DNA from 2 places in the Pseudovibrio sp. WM33 genome. Region 2 is predicted to be linked to the other one. Evidence: predicted binding sites of a transcription regulator. Region 2 holds the regulator's gene; the other holds the start of a gene.
The links. The regulator HrcA, encoded in region 2, represses chaperone genes, less so after heat shock. The targets are predictions, from matches to a motif close to GTTAGCACTCNCNNNNNGNGAGTGCTAAC.
Positions count from the first base shown of each region.

Region 1: a site for HrcA is predicted at 3,548-3,576, ahead of groES (co-chaperone GroES). Genes of this name have one in related genera too.

Region 1 is NZ_LMCK01000025.1:38,525-45,355, reverse strand. It holds gene PsWM33_RS06790 (EAL domain-containing protein) at 1-718, opposite strand, end outside; gene PsWM33_RS06785 (sigma-54-dependent transcriptional regulator) at 1,099-2,550, shown strand; gene PsWM33_RS06780 (hypothetical protein) at 2,725-3,300, shown strand; gene groES (co-chaperone GroES) at 3,678-3,965, shown strand; gene groL (chaperonin GroEL) at 4,031-5,683, shown strand; gene PsWM33_RS06765 (DUF4268 domain-containing protein) at 5,778-6,224, shown strand; gene PsWM33_RS06760 (NAD(P)H-binding protein) at 6,350-6,831, shown strand, end outside.
Region 2 is NZ_LMCK01000063.1:115,199-122,029, reverse strand. It holds gene PsWM33_RS11975 (TonB-dependent receptor domain-containing protein) at 1-1,227, shown strand, start outside; gene PsWM33_RS11970 (HesA/MoeB/ThiF family protein) at 1,380-2,198, opposite strand; gene hrcA (heat-inducible transcriptional repressor HrcA) at 2,215-3,300, opposite strand; gene rph (ribonuclease PH) at 3,492-4,211, shown strand; gene rdgB (RdgB/HAM1 family non-canonical purine NTP pyrophosphatase) at 4,211-4,852, shown strand; gene hemW (radical SAM family heme chaperone HemW) at 4,932-6,095, shown strand; gene phaZ (polyhydroxyalkanoate depolymerase) at 6,468-6,831, shown strand, end outside.

The DNA of each region.
Region 1 (6,831 bases), on a different contig from region 2:
GCTGAAGGTAGAGGTCCACCCTACCCGCTTCGATGCTTGCGCGAATTTCTTCGGCAAGAGCAGCATTAGGATGGTGCATGCGCGGAGCTGCCGGGCGCTTCATCTCTGGTGCGCGCGTCTCAGCAAACGGTTCCTGCACCGCACCCATCGGTTGGCTTGCAGCCATTGGTTGGCCTGCTGCGCTCGCAAATGCAGCAGCTGCCTGACTGGCCAGATCAACAGATGGTTCTCTCACCGCGGCCTGCGGAGCGGCCAGGCGCTGAGCTGGTTGAGGCTGAAGCTGTGCTTGCTTGGTGCGCTGGTCCTCGATGGCAATGCCCTGATCTTCGATCCGGGTTTCCATGTCGGCCATGGCTTCGGCCATCTGCTTCACCAGAGAACCGATTACCTCCACTTCAGCAAACAGCGGGTCGATCTCTTCCCGTGTGCGACGCGGAATGTTGTGCTCGACGCCAGTGAGGCGGCCTTCGAGGTTTCCGACATCATCATCGATGACTGCAATCCGCTCTTCCAAGCGATTGACAGCGTCAGATACCGCAGATTTTTCCTGAGAGCGGGTCAACATGAAATGGATGAAGATCATGGTGCACATCGCCGTGAAGGCAACGGTGATGGCCTCGCCAACCGGACGCGCAAAAAGGTAGACCATCACAGTGCCACAAGAGGCCGCAATGGCTGAAATAGAAAACAAAATGGAAATGTTCGCCAAGCGCGTCATATCCTCAAGAGTACCTGTTGGTCCGAATCACAAAATACATACCTGAATTTTGCCGCATTTACTGAGGTCGTTCGAACCCTATACCCATTATATTTCTAGGGAAAACCCGTGTTGTCCCCGCAAGAATGACAATAGAGCTACATATATCATCAGCGCATACGATTTTCGTCACAATCCCGAGCTGAACTTCGGCGCGCGATTCTGGCGAACAACGATATTTATCGGGTAAGAAAGTTGCTCGAAGCGTTCTGCGTGAAAGAAATTAACTGCATAATGCAATCAACCTCGAAAACGAAAAGGGTTTGTTTACCCTGTTTGCACAAACTCAGGGTGTCGAATGATTTTCGACCTGATGTATTGATTTTTGAGGTTGCCTGCCAATGGGATCCCCCAAAGCTACCAATAGGTTTTTGAACGCCTGTGTCGTCGACACTAATCGTGCAGAGGCTCGTAAAACCAGTAGTGCTTTGTCGAAGCATGTTACCAGCGGACAACCTGCGCATGTTCTTGCGAGCAAAGAACATGCTGTCGCCTTCTTGCGACATACCCCAATCAATATCGTTATTGTCGATCTTGAATGCATCGGCGGAGAAGCCGAGCTTTCCGAGATTGTCGCTGCTGCGCCGCGCGCGGTTATGATTGCGGTCAGTGCCAAGGGGTCTGTGAGCCGGGCCATGAATGCCATGTGCAATGGCGCCCATGACTTTTTGACCAAACCCTACACAAGCGAAATGCTTTTGGAGAAACTTGAAGCACATCTGGGTGTCTTCAAGAGAGCGGCACCCTCACCTTCACTTTCAACCGCGACTGGCTCTGAGGCGATTGTCTCCAGCGACACGTCTGGAACAGCTGCTCAGTTTGAAGGGTTTGTTGGCGCTTCCAACCGCATGCAAAGCGTTTATGCGCAGATCAACCGGATGGCTACATCCAGCGCACCAGCCTTCATTACCGGAGAATCAGGTACAGGCAAGGAACTGTGTGCACAGGCGCTGCATGCCAGATCAGCACGCAAAGGCGGGCCTTTTGTCGCAATCAACTGTGGAGCGATTCCGGCCAATCTGATGGAGTCCGAGATCTTCGGTCATGCACGCGGCGCCTTTACCGGAGCAGATGAAGCCAGAGCTGGTGCAGCAGAGCTTGCCGATGGGGGAACTTTGTTCCTTGATGAGATCGGTGAAATGGAACTCTGCCTGCAGAGCAAGCTTTTGCGCTTCCTTCAGACTGGCTCCATTCAACGGGTTGGAGAGCATAAACCACGCTCGCTGGATCTGCGCGTTATCTGCGCAACCAACAGAGACCCGAAAACAGAGATCACTGCTGGTCGCTTCCGTGAAGACCTGTTCTATCGTCTCCACGTGCTGCCGATCCGTCTGCCCGCTCTTCGTGAGCGCCGCGAGGACATACCGTCCCTCGCTCAAACATTCCTGAAGAAGTATGCTGCAGAAGAAAATCGCAGATTTCAGCGTTTTTCGACCTACGCAGAGGCTCTTTTGTTGCAGCACAGCTGGCCGGGTAACGTGCGCGAACTGGAGAATGTCATTCGCCAGCTTGTGGTCATGAATGACGGTGATGAAGTCACTGAACTCATGCTCTCTCCTTTGCTGCGTGACCAGGCTGTTCCTGTTCTTTCTGAGATTGCCTTCAGCACAAGCGAACCGATGCCTTCCATGGGGCGATCAATCGAACCGCTGTGGTTTCAGGAAAAGCAGATTATCGAGACCACGCTTGAAACTTTTGACGGCAACATTGCCCTTGCAGCTGCCGCCTTGGAAATCAGCCCCTCGACCATCTACCGGAAGAAGCAATCCTGGGCTGAACGGGCCAGTGCCTGATCAAATGCGTGGTAATTGCTTAACCATCGCATGAGGAATGTCTTCGTGACGCATATCTAAGCTGCCTCAACAAATGAGGCCGTATTGTCTCCCTTAGATATAAGAGCTATACCACCGCCAAGAATCAGGTGAGTGCCGCAGATATTGTGTTCTGCTGGCTCTAGGGGGCTAACAATGCCATTTACAGTGAGAGGGATGTCAGCTTACGCAAAAGCTGCAGCCTGTTCTATTTTTGCGGTTGCTTTGTTGGGTAGCGCTGCATCTGCTGAAGACAAGAGTGCGCCGAGCGCTGGCTTTAAAGCTGTTCAGGACGCCTACACCATTGCCTGGCAGCAGCAGCCACTCGCTTTTACGGCAGCAAAATTCATCGCACTACCAGCTGAGAGTTATGGAGCTTACACGCCTCTGGAGACGGCAGAGTTCCAGAGCGGTGATCCATTGACCGTTTATGCTGAGCCTGTTGGCTTCTCTTACAAAGAGATGGGCAGCACATATGCGATTGATCTGAGCGTTGATTTTGAACTGCGCAACACCACTGGTCAGGTGCTTGCTTCTCAGGACGGGTTCACCGCCTTGCACTCCGCAAGCTTAAACCAAATCCGTGAATATCAAACATCTTTGAGTTTCAACCTTACAGGGCTGCAAGCTGGTGAGTATGTGCTGAAGGTACAGTTTAACGACGAGAACTCGGAAAAGTCCGGCAGCTTTGAGCTTCCGTTTTCCATGAAGGACGCGCCTCTTCAGAATTAAGACCTGAAAGCTTCCTGTTAAAGTTCAAAAGCTGGCTTTAATCTTAAAGCCGGCTTTTCTTTTGCGCTGATTCCGGAAATTCCCGTGCAGGCAGCACAGACAGTCCATTCGTCTAGGGTGAGTTGAGACTGTTCCCAAATTGCCCCCAATTTCTCGCAGTATTCCTATATTTTTTGCGCTCCAGAATATTTTTTTGCTGCTCTCTCCTTGACTATACCAGAGGGTGAAACTACATCATTTCACGGTTGTTAGCACTCTGCCTTTGGGAGTGCTAATCACTGTGGGCCCGCAAGGTTTCACCCACTCTCAAAGTTTTTAACCTTCGCGTCCGGGCGCTGCCTAAAAGGGGCGCTCGCGTATGAGAGGAAGAGCCAATTATGAAGTTTCGTCCGCTACACGACCGTGTTGTCGTTCGCCGCATTGAGTCTGAAGAAAAAACAGCTGGTGGCATCATCATCCCTGACACTGCAAAAGAAAAGCCACAGGAAGGCGAAGTTATCGCTGTTGGCGCTGGCGCACGTAAGGACAACGGTGAGCTGATCGCTATCGACGTTAAAGCCGGTGACCGCGTTCTGTTCGGCAAATGGTCCGGTACTGAAGTTAAGATCGACGGTGAAGACCTGCTGATCATGAAGGAATCCGACATCATGGGTATCCTGGCTTAATTCCAGGCCATTGTTGAGACCCTACGATCCCTTCTGTTATTCAAGAATTTAAGTGAGACAAAACCATGGCTGCTAAAGAAGTCAAATTCGGCTCCGATGCCCGCGACAAGATGCTTAAAGGCGTCGACATCCTTGCAAACGCTGTAAAAGTTACCCTCGGCCCTAAAGGTCGTAACGTTGTTCTGGATAAAGCATTCGGCGCACCACGCATCACCAAAGACGGTGTTTCTGTTGCGAAGGAAATCGAACTGGACGACAAGTTCGAAAACATGGGCGCACAGATGGTGCGTGAAGTTGCTTCCAAAACCAACGACATTGCTGGTGACGGTACAACAACTGCGACAGTTCTGGCGCAGGCTATCGTTAAAGAAGGTGCAAAGTTCGTTGCTGCTGGCATGAACCCAATGGACCTGAAGCGCGGCGTTGACATGGCAACTGCTGCTGCTGTTGCAGACCTGACCGCACGTTCCAAGTCTATCTCTTCTACTGACGAAGTTGCACAGGTTGGCACTATCTCTGCTAACGGCGACACTCAGATCGGTGAAGACATTGCTGAAGCAATGCAGCGCGTTGGCAACGAAGGTGTTATCACCGTTGAAGAAGCTAAGTCTCTTGAGACCGAGCTTGAAGTTGTTGAAGGTATGCAGTTCGACCGCGGTTACCTTTCTCCATACTTCGTCACCAACGCTGAAAAGATGATTGCTGACTTGGAAAAGCCACTTATTCTCCTTCACGAGAAAAAGCTTTCCAACCTGCAGCCAATGCTTCCAATCCTTGAAAGCGCTGTTCAGTCTTCCCGCCCACTCATCATCATCGCTGAAGATGTTGAAGGTGAAGCACTGGCAACTCTCGTAGTTAACAAACTGCGTGGTGGCCTGAAGATTGCTGCTGTAAAGGCTCCTGGCTTCGGCGACCGTCGTAAAGCAATGCTCGAAGACATCGCTATCCTGACTGGTGGTACCGTGATCTCTGACGATCTGGGCATCAAGCTGGAAAACGTAACCATCGACATGCTCGGCACTGCTGACAAGGTGAATATCACCAAGGAAACCACTACCATTGTTGATGGTGCTGGCGAAAAAGCTGACATCGAAGCACGCGTTTCCCAGATCAAAGCTCAGATTGAAGAAACTTCTTCTGACTACGATCGCGAGAAGCTGCAGGAACGTCTTGCTAAGCTTGCTGGTGGTGTTGCAGTTATCCGCGTTGGTGGTGCAACCGAAGTTGAAGTTAAAGAGAAAAAAGACCGCATCGACGATGCCCTGAACGCAACACGCGCTGCTGTTGAAGAAGGTATCGTACCAGGTGGTGGTTGTGCTCTTCTTCGTGCAAAAGCTGCTGTTGAGAAAGTATCTTCCGAGAACGTTGACATTGAAGCTGGTATCAAGATCGTTCTGCGCGCTCTTGAAGCTCCGCTTCGCCAGATCTCTGAAAACTCTGGTGTTGAAGGTTCTATCGTTGTTGGCAAAATCCAGGACAACATTGCGGATGAGACCTTCGGCTTCAATGCTCAGACCGAAGAATACGTCAACATGATTGAAGCTGGCATCATCGATCCAACTAAGGTTGTTCGTACTGCTCTTCAGGATGCTGCATCTGTAGCTGGTCTGCTGATCACTACTGAGGCAATGGTTGCTGAACTGCCTAAGAAAGACTCCGGCCCAGCAATGCCTCCAATGGACGGCGGCATGGGCGGCATGGGCGGCATGGGCTTCTAAGCCAAGCCAACCAACGCTTAAACGAATTAGGGCATCCTTCGGGGTGCCCTTTTTTGCATTGTCACAAACAGCTTCAGCTAGGAAATAACAACTCATGAGTGAACTAAAACAAAAGCATCATGATATTTGGCAAGCAGTCAAAGACCAGATGTCTGACACTAAACTTCCGATTAAACTGAGAAATAATGTTCCCGACGGAAGTTACTACGACATCAAGTTTGGCATACCGAACGCTTATCTAAGTCTCCATTATCTGGATCAAGAAAACTGCGCGAAAGTTATGATCAACTTTAGGAATGAGCGCGGCGAAGCCTACTTCAAAGAACTGCTACGCCAAAAAGAACATGTTGAGACCGAGATCGGCGCATCCCTTGATTGGGACCCTGCTGAACATGCTCGATATTGCAGCATAGTTTTATGGAAAAGAGATGTTGATCTTGGCACCAACACGACAATGCCTGAGCTTGCAGATTGGTATGTAACCTGGCTCGGAAACTTCCACATGGCATTCTTCCCTCTGCTCTCTGCAATTCCCAAATAGCAATCGAAATGAAAGCACCTTAAGTGGTGCTCTTATTTTTTTGCATTACGCTTCAACTTGTTCGACCTTTAAACACTCAACCTGATCTAACAATCTGCTTCAGCTGACAATCGAAAGAGTCTTATATGAAAAATCGCGTGGCTTTGGTTTTTGGTTCAACAGGCCTGATTGGTTCTGAGGTGGTTCGGCGGTTGCTTGCCAGTGAGGCGTATGGCGAAGTTCATGCTGTTGCTCGCAAAGAGCTGAGTATTGAGAATGAAAAGCTTCATGTGCAGCTGACCGATTTCAGCGATCTTTCCTCCCTTCAACTACCAACAAACGTGAGGGATGTGTTTTGCTGTCTGGGCACCACGCAGAAGAAAGCTGGCTCAAAAGAAGCATTTTACGCGATTGACTTCCAACTTGCCTTTGATCTGGCACGTGAGGCAGGTGCAGAGCAGTTTCTCATGGTTTCTTCGATTGGTGCTGCAGCGAGCAGTTCCAACTACTATCTGAAGGTCAAAGGGGAACTGGAGGAGGCGGTTCGTGGGTTGTCTTATCCTTGCACAAAAGTGTTCCGACCGTCTTTGTTGCTTGGTGAGCGTCAGGAACAACGCTTTGCGGAAGG
Region 2 (6,831 bases):
AGTCCCGGATTTGGTTATGCGGACCAAACCACAAGCGAACAACAGGCACTGCTTGCTTACGAAAACGCTTTTTCTGGCAATGATTTGTTGGATGTAAAAGCACAGGTATCCTGGAGCCAGACCAAGCGTGATTTGGATGATATTACGTTCCGCGCAGGTCCTAGTGCTCCTTTGGGAACTGAAGCTGAGTACGTCTACAACAACTGGCAGGCAAAACTGGAAAACACATCGGAATTTCGGCTTTCCGAAGGCGTAGAAACCTACTTCACCTACGGGGTGGAAGGGAAATATCAGGAGCGTCTTAACCCGCGTCTGAATCCGGATGGAAGCTCAACGCCGGGCTCCTCATCGCATCCAGAAGGTGAAACACATACCCTTGGTGTGTTCGGGCAGGCTGAGTTTGTAATTCATGACCGCCTTACACTCATTCCTGGAATGCGTGTTGACCATTCTCGCCTGAAGCCGGGGACCGGCGTTGCTCTGCGCAAAGATCTGAATGAGACGGCCTATTCTCCAAAACTTGCAGCAATTTATGAGCTGACAAACTGGTTGAATGTATTTGGTTCTGTTGCACACACAGAACGCATGCCAGTTTTGGATGAAGTTTTCTCGGGTGATGGCTTTACCGATCTCGGAAAAGAAAAATCTAACAATTTTGAAGCTGGCTTAGGCTTTAAATTCAATGACGTATTGTTGGAAAATGATAGCCTCCGTTTCAAAGTAACGGGCTTTTACAACAACATCGACAACTACCTCTATTCCTCTCGCGATCATGCAACGAACAAGACAATTACAACTGCTATTGATGAAGCGCGGATCAAAGGCATCGAGTTAGAAGCAGTTTATTCCTCTGATAGCTGGTACGGCAATCTGGGTGCTTCAGTCACACGAGGTGACAACCTTTCTGATGATGAATATCTGGATAGCGTGGCGGCAGATAATCTTTTCCTTTCAGTAGGATATAAGATTACCGACTATAATCTGGATGTTTCCTGGCGCTCTGATTTATACGCAGAACAGGACCGCGTGAACGATGCTGACGATGCTTCGCCAGGTTATGCGCTGCACAGTGCGCGTTTAGCCTGGAAGCCTGAAGATGGGTTCCTTGCAGGCTCAGAAGTACGCGCAAGCGTGACTAATATTTTCGATCAGAAACACACAGCGCATCTGAGTGAAACCGAAGGTAAAGGTCGGTCCTTTAAGCTTAGCTTGGCGAAAACGTTTTAAGCCTCTCTTCGGTGCGTTGCAAATGCAGTGTGTCTGGCAATGCTGGTGAGACAGATTTGCCTGAATGAGGCTAGGCCTTCTGTGGCGGAAAGGCCGGGATCGGCGGGGAAGAAATTCTCCGCCGTTTTCTTTTGTAACTCAATTACGCTGGATCAGCCGTGCTCAGTTTCCAGCATTTCACTCCATGTTTTTGGCGTGTCGCCGTTGAGCGGGTTCTTTGCAGAACGTTTGTACTTGATGGTTTCAAAATGCATGCTCAGTGTGTCTGCCAGCAACAGGCGCCCAACCAGACCTTCACCAAACCCAACGATTTCCTTGATCACCTCAAGCGCCTGCAATGTGCCAACCAGGCCTGTCAAAGCACCCAAAACACCCGCCTCTGTGCAGGTCGGGATGGAGCCAGCCTCAGGGCGTTTGGGGAACAGGCAGCGATAAGTTGGGTTGATGTAGTTGCCCTCATCATCGCGCTCAAATGGTTTCAGTAGCGTAACAGAGCCGTCAAACTGGCCCACAGCAGCGGTAACGAGCGGACGTCCTGCATAAAAACACGCATCCGAAACGAGGTAACGGGTGGCAAAGTTATCAGAGCCATCAACCACGATATGGTAATCGTTGATCAACGCCATCGCATTCTGCCCACTAATGCGTGTCGGATGCGGAACAACGCGCACATTCGGGTTCAGTCGAGCGATCGCCTCCGCCGCACTGGCAACTTTAGGCTCGCCAAGCTTCTCCGTGTCATGGATGATCTGACGCTGAAGGTTAGACAGCGAAACAACATCATCATCAACAATGCCGATGGTGCCGACGCCAGCCGCCGCAAGGTATTGCAGAACCGGCGCACCAAGCCCCCCTGCTCCAATCACCAAAACACGCGCAGCTTTTAGTTTTTGTTGTCCCGGGCCACCAACATCCCGCAGGACGATGTGGCGGGCATAACGTTCCAGTTCAGAAGCTGTAAGGGAAAGCAATTGGGACTCCAGTAGTTTAACCGAGCATACGGCTCACCAGTCGGGCTGTGTAATCCACCATGGGAATGACACGCGCATAATTGAGACGAGTCGGCCCGATAACACCAAGAACGCCCACAACGCGCTGTTCACTATCGCGGTATGGAGACACGATCAAGGAAGAACCGGAAAGCGAGAACAGCTTGTTTTCTGACCCGATAAAAATACGTACGCCTTCGCCGCCCTTTGCAAGATCGAGCAGGCGGATCAGCTCACTCTTGTTCTCCAAATCATCAAACAGTAAGCGAATACGCTCCAGATCTTCCTTCGCACCCACGTTTTCCAGCAGGTTGGAGCGTCCACGCACGATCAGTGTTCCGGGATCATTCTTGTCCCCACCCCAAACAGCAACACCTGCATCCACCACTTTGGACGTCAGCGTATCCAGCTCGGCTTGAAATTCGTTTCGCTGCCGAACTAGCTCAGATTGCGCATCGGCTAGCGTGCGGTTTCTGATGATGGAGTTGAGGTAATTCGAGGCTTCGGTTAATGCAGACGGTGGCAAGCCAGCAGGCAGATCGACAACACGGTTTTCAACGGAACCGTCCTCACTCACCAGCACAACAAGCGCTTTAAGCGGTTCAATCTGCACAAACTCGATATGGCGAAGGGTGGTGTCCGTCTTGTTGGAAAGAACAACCCCCGCCCCGCGGCTCAAACCAGATAACATCTGACTGGCTTCGGTCAGAACTTGTTCCGGTGTTTTCTCGCCACCTTTAGCCTTCACCTGAACGGCAATCTGCTCGCGCTCTTCCTTGGTCAGATCGCCAACTTCCAAAAAACCGTCCACGAACAGACGAAGACCAGACTGCGTCGGCAAGCGTCCAGCACTGGTGTGCGGAGAGTAGAGCAGCCCATGGTGCTCCAGATCTGCCATTACGTTGCGAATAGAGGCCGGAGACAGAGGTTGCGAAAGCCCGCGTGCAAGGTTGCGAGACCCCAACGGTTCGCCGGTATCAAGGTAGTTCTCGACAATGCGCCGGAAGACCTCACGGGAACGTTCATCAAGATCCTCAAGAGGGACAGAAGGAGGAACGCTCGTCACGGTATCGGTACTCCACATCAACAGCAGGTTTGGGCCAAAGCCTGTATTCAATCCCTAACACAGGACAATTGAACAGCCAAAACTCATTTTTAGCAGAAAATAGCCTCTCAAACCAAAACCAGTCTTTGCGCTAACGGCAATCCGCAGCTAAAAGATCCGCAATACCATTTGTGAATTTGTAGCTATTAAGCAACCCGAGGGAGCTTGCCTTGAACCGTCCATCCAAACGTACACCAGAAGAAATGCGTCCAGTCAGCCTGGAGCGCGGTGTTGCCAAACATGCCGAAGGCTCCTGCCTGATCAAATTCGGCGATACCCATGTTCTGTGTACCGCAAGTTTGGAAGAGCGTGTTCCGCCGTGGCTCCGTGGTCAGAACCGTGGCTGGGTAACTGCAGAATACGGCATGCTGCCACGCGCAACTCATGACCGTATGCGCCGTGAATCCTCCGCAGGCAAGCAGTCTGGCCGTACTCAGGAAATCCAGCGCCTCATTGGCCGCTCTCTGCGTGCTGTCGTTGATCTGGGTGCTCTGGGCGAGCGTCAGATCTCCGTTGACTGTGATGTCATTCAGGCAGACGGCGGCACCCGTACAGCGTCTATCACCGGCGCTTGGGTTGCTCTGCACGACTGTCTGAAATGGATGGAAGCGCGCGACATGGTCAAAACCGATAAGGTTCTCAAAGACCACATCGCAGCGATCTCCTGCGGCATCTACGAAGGTACTCCGGTTGCTGATCTGGATTACATCGAAGACTCCTCTGCTGACACTGACGCAAACTTCGTCATGACTGGCAAAGGCGGCATTGTTGAAATTCAGGGTACTGCTGAAGGTGAGCCATTCTCCGAAGAAGAACTCGGCCAGCTCATGGGTCTTGCAAAACAGTCCATTTCCAAACTGGTTGAACTGCAGAAGCTGACGGTGCTCTGATGCAGGCAGACACAACAGAAAACCGCCGCCTGGAACCTGGCAAGCTCGTGCTTGCCAGTCACAACAAGGGCAAGCTGCGCGAAATTCAGGACATGCTTGCACCGCATGGCTTTGAAGTTCTCTCTGCTGGTGATCTGAACCTGCCAGAGCCAGTGGAAGATGGCGACACGTTTGAAGCAAACGCTGCAATCAAAGCACTTGCTGCGGCAACGGCCACTGGCCTGCCTGCCCTTGCAGATGACAGCGGTTTTTGTGTAAACGGCCTCAACGGCGATCCCGGCATCTACTCCGCACGTTGGGCTGGGCCAGGCAAAGACTTTGGCGTTGCCATGCAGGCCGTGCAGGACAAGTTGACCGAAACGAACGCTACAGACCGGACCGCTTACTTCGTTGCTGTGCTGTGCATGGCATGGCCGGATGGGCACACTCAGTTCTACCGTGGTGAGATCCATGGCGACCTGGCGTGGCCACCACGCGGTCTGGAAGGCTTCGGCTACGACCCAATGTTCGTTCCGGAAGGTTTCGACAGAACCTTCGGTGAGATGGACAAGCAAGAAAAACACAAAACAAAAGAAGGCGAAGCGCTGTCACATCGCGCACGCGCCTTTGTTAAGTTTCAAAAAGAGTGTTTGCCAGCGTAATGCGTGTTCCAGAAAATTGAATACCGATTTTCGGATAAGAACTCGTGCAAAATACGTTGGCAATCACAAAGGAAAAAGAATGACTGTGTCACCGGTTGGCGGCTTTGGGATTTACGTGCATTGGCCTTTTTGTTTGGCAAAATGCCCATATTGCGACTTTAACTCCCACGTGCGCCACCAGCCGGTTTCGCAGGAACATTACGCCAAAGCTCTGGCAACAGAGCTGGCACGCTATGCGCAGATGGTGCCGGGTCGCACCGTTGACTCCGTCTTCTTCGGCGGCGGCACGCCATCTTTGATGGAGCCGAAAACCGTTGAGACGATCCTCAATGAAGTTGCGCGCCTCTGGCATCTGCCGTCCACCGCTGAAATCTCCATGGAAGCCAACCCAACCAGCGTGGAAGCAACTCGCTTTGCAGGCTACAGATCTGCAGGCGTAAACCGCCTCTCCGTTGGTATTCAGGCGTTGGATGACAAGGAACTGAAGATCCTTGGTCGCCAGCATTCTGTTTCGGAGGCGATTCAAGCTGTTGAAATTGCGCGCAAAACTTTCCCACGCATCTCGTTTGATCTGATCTACGCCCGCCCAAATCAAACCTTGACGGCATGGGAGCAAGAGCTCAACCGTGCTATCGATCTGGCCGCTGATCACCTCTCCATGTATCAGCTCACCATCGAAAGCGGCACCATGTTCCAGCGCTTGTATGCGGCTGGAAAGCTGGAGATGCTGGACCCTGATCTAGCCGCAGACATGTTTGATCTGACGCAGGAGGTTACAGCAGCACGCGGTTTGCCGGCCTATGAGGTCTCAAACCACGCGGCGCCTGACGCTCTGTGCCAGCACAACCTCATTTACTGGCGTTATGGTGATTACGTCGGTGTTGGACCGGGTGCACACGGCCGATTGACGCTGGAAGATGGCACCAAGCTGGCAACCTCGACTGAAAAACATCCGGAAACATGGCTAGGTTTGGTTGAAAGTCAGGGCCACGGCTCTATTTCTGAAGACATACTTGGTCATGGCGAGCAGGGTGACGAGTTGTTGTTGATGGGTATGCGATTGCATGAAGGCATTGACGTACCACGTTATGAACAGCTCTCTGGCCGTCAGTTCAATCCGCAGAGATTGTTAAATCTGCAGGAAAACGGCATGGTAGAATGGGTAAGCAACACTCGCCTGCGTGCAACGCAAGCTGGCTTTCCCCTACTGGATGCCGTAATTGCTGAGCTGGCTTCCGATTAGCATTCCCAAATAAAATTCATTAGCGATTTCAACTTAGTGAAATAATTGCAGTCGAATTACTCGATTCGATTGGGGTATTAATTTACATATTGTGCAATGCAACATAATTGATTACACTGACATGTACCTCAGCGATGGTGAAGAACCTATTGATCTTCAATGCAAGTTAAGGTTGGTTTGAATTTCTCCATGAGTCTATGTTGCTGAAAAGGTATAGAGCTGTCTATACTTTTGCGGTGCAGCACTTCGGGCTAAAGTGTATTCGTGTTGCGGAAATCAAGAATTACATGAACAAGAGTTGGCTGAAGCGAACGTCTTGGGAGGAAACATTCTGTGCTGTTCTACCACTTGTATGAAATGAACCATGCAGCGATGTCCCCTGTCCGGGCTGCAGCAGACATGACAAGATTGTGCTTTCAAAACCCGCTCAATCCCATGTCACACACGCAGGTTGGTCGCACGGTTGCTGCATCCTGTGAGATGCTTGAGCGCGTAACTCGTCGTTATGGCAAGCCGGAGTTTGAGCTCGACACCACTGTCGTGGATGGCAAAGAAGTAGACATCACGGAAGAAATCATCTGGGCGAAACCATTTTGCGGCCTGTTGCACTTCAAGCGTGATTTACCTCAAAGCAGAAAAGACGATCCTAAAATTCTGATCGTCTCGCCCATGTCTGGCCACTATGCAACTCTTCTGCGCGGCACTGTTGAAGCCTTACTGCCAAATCTGGATGTTT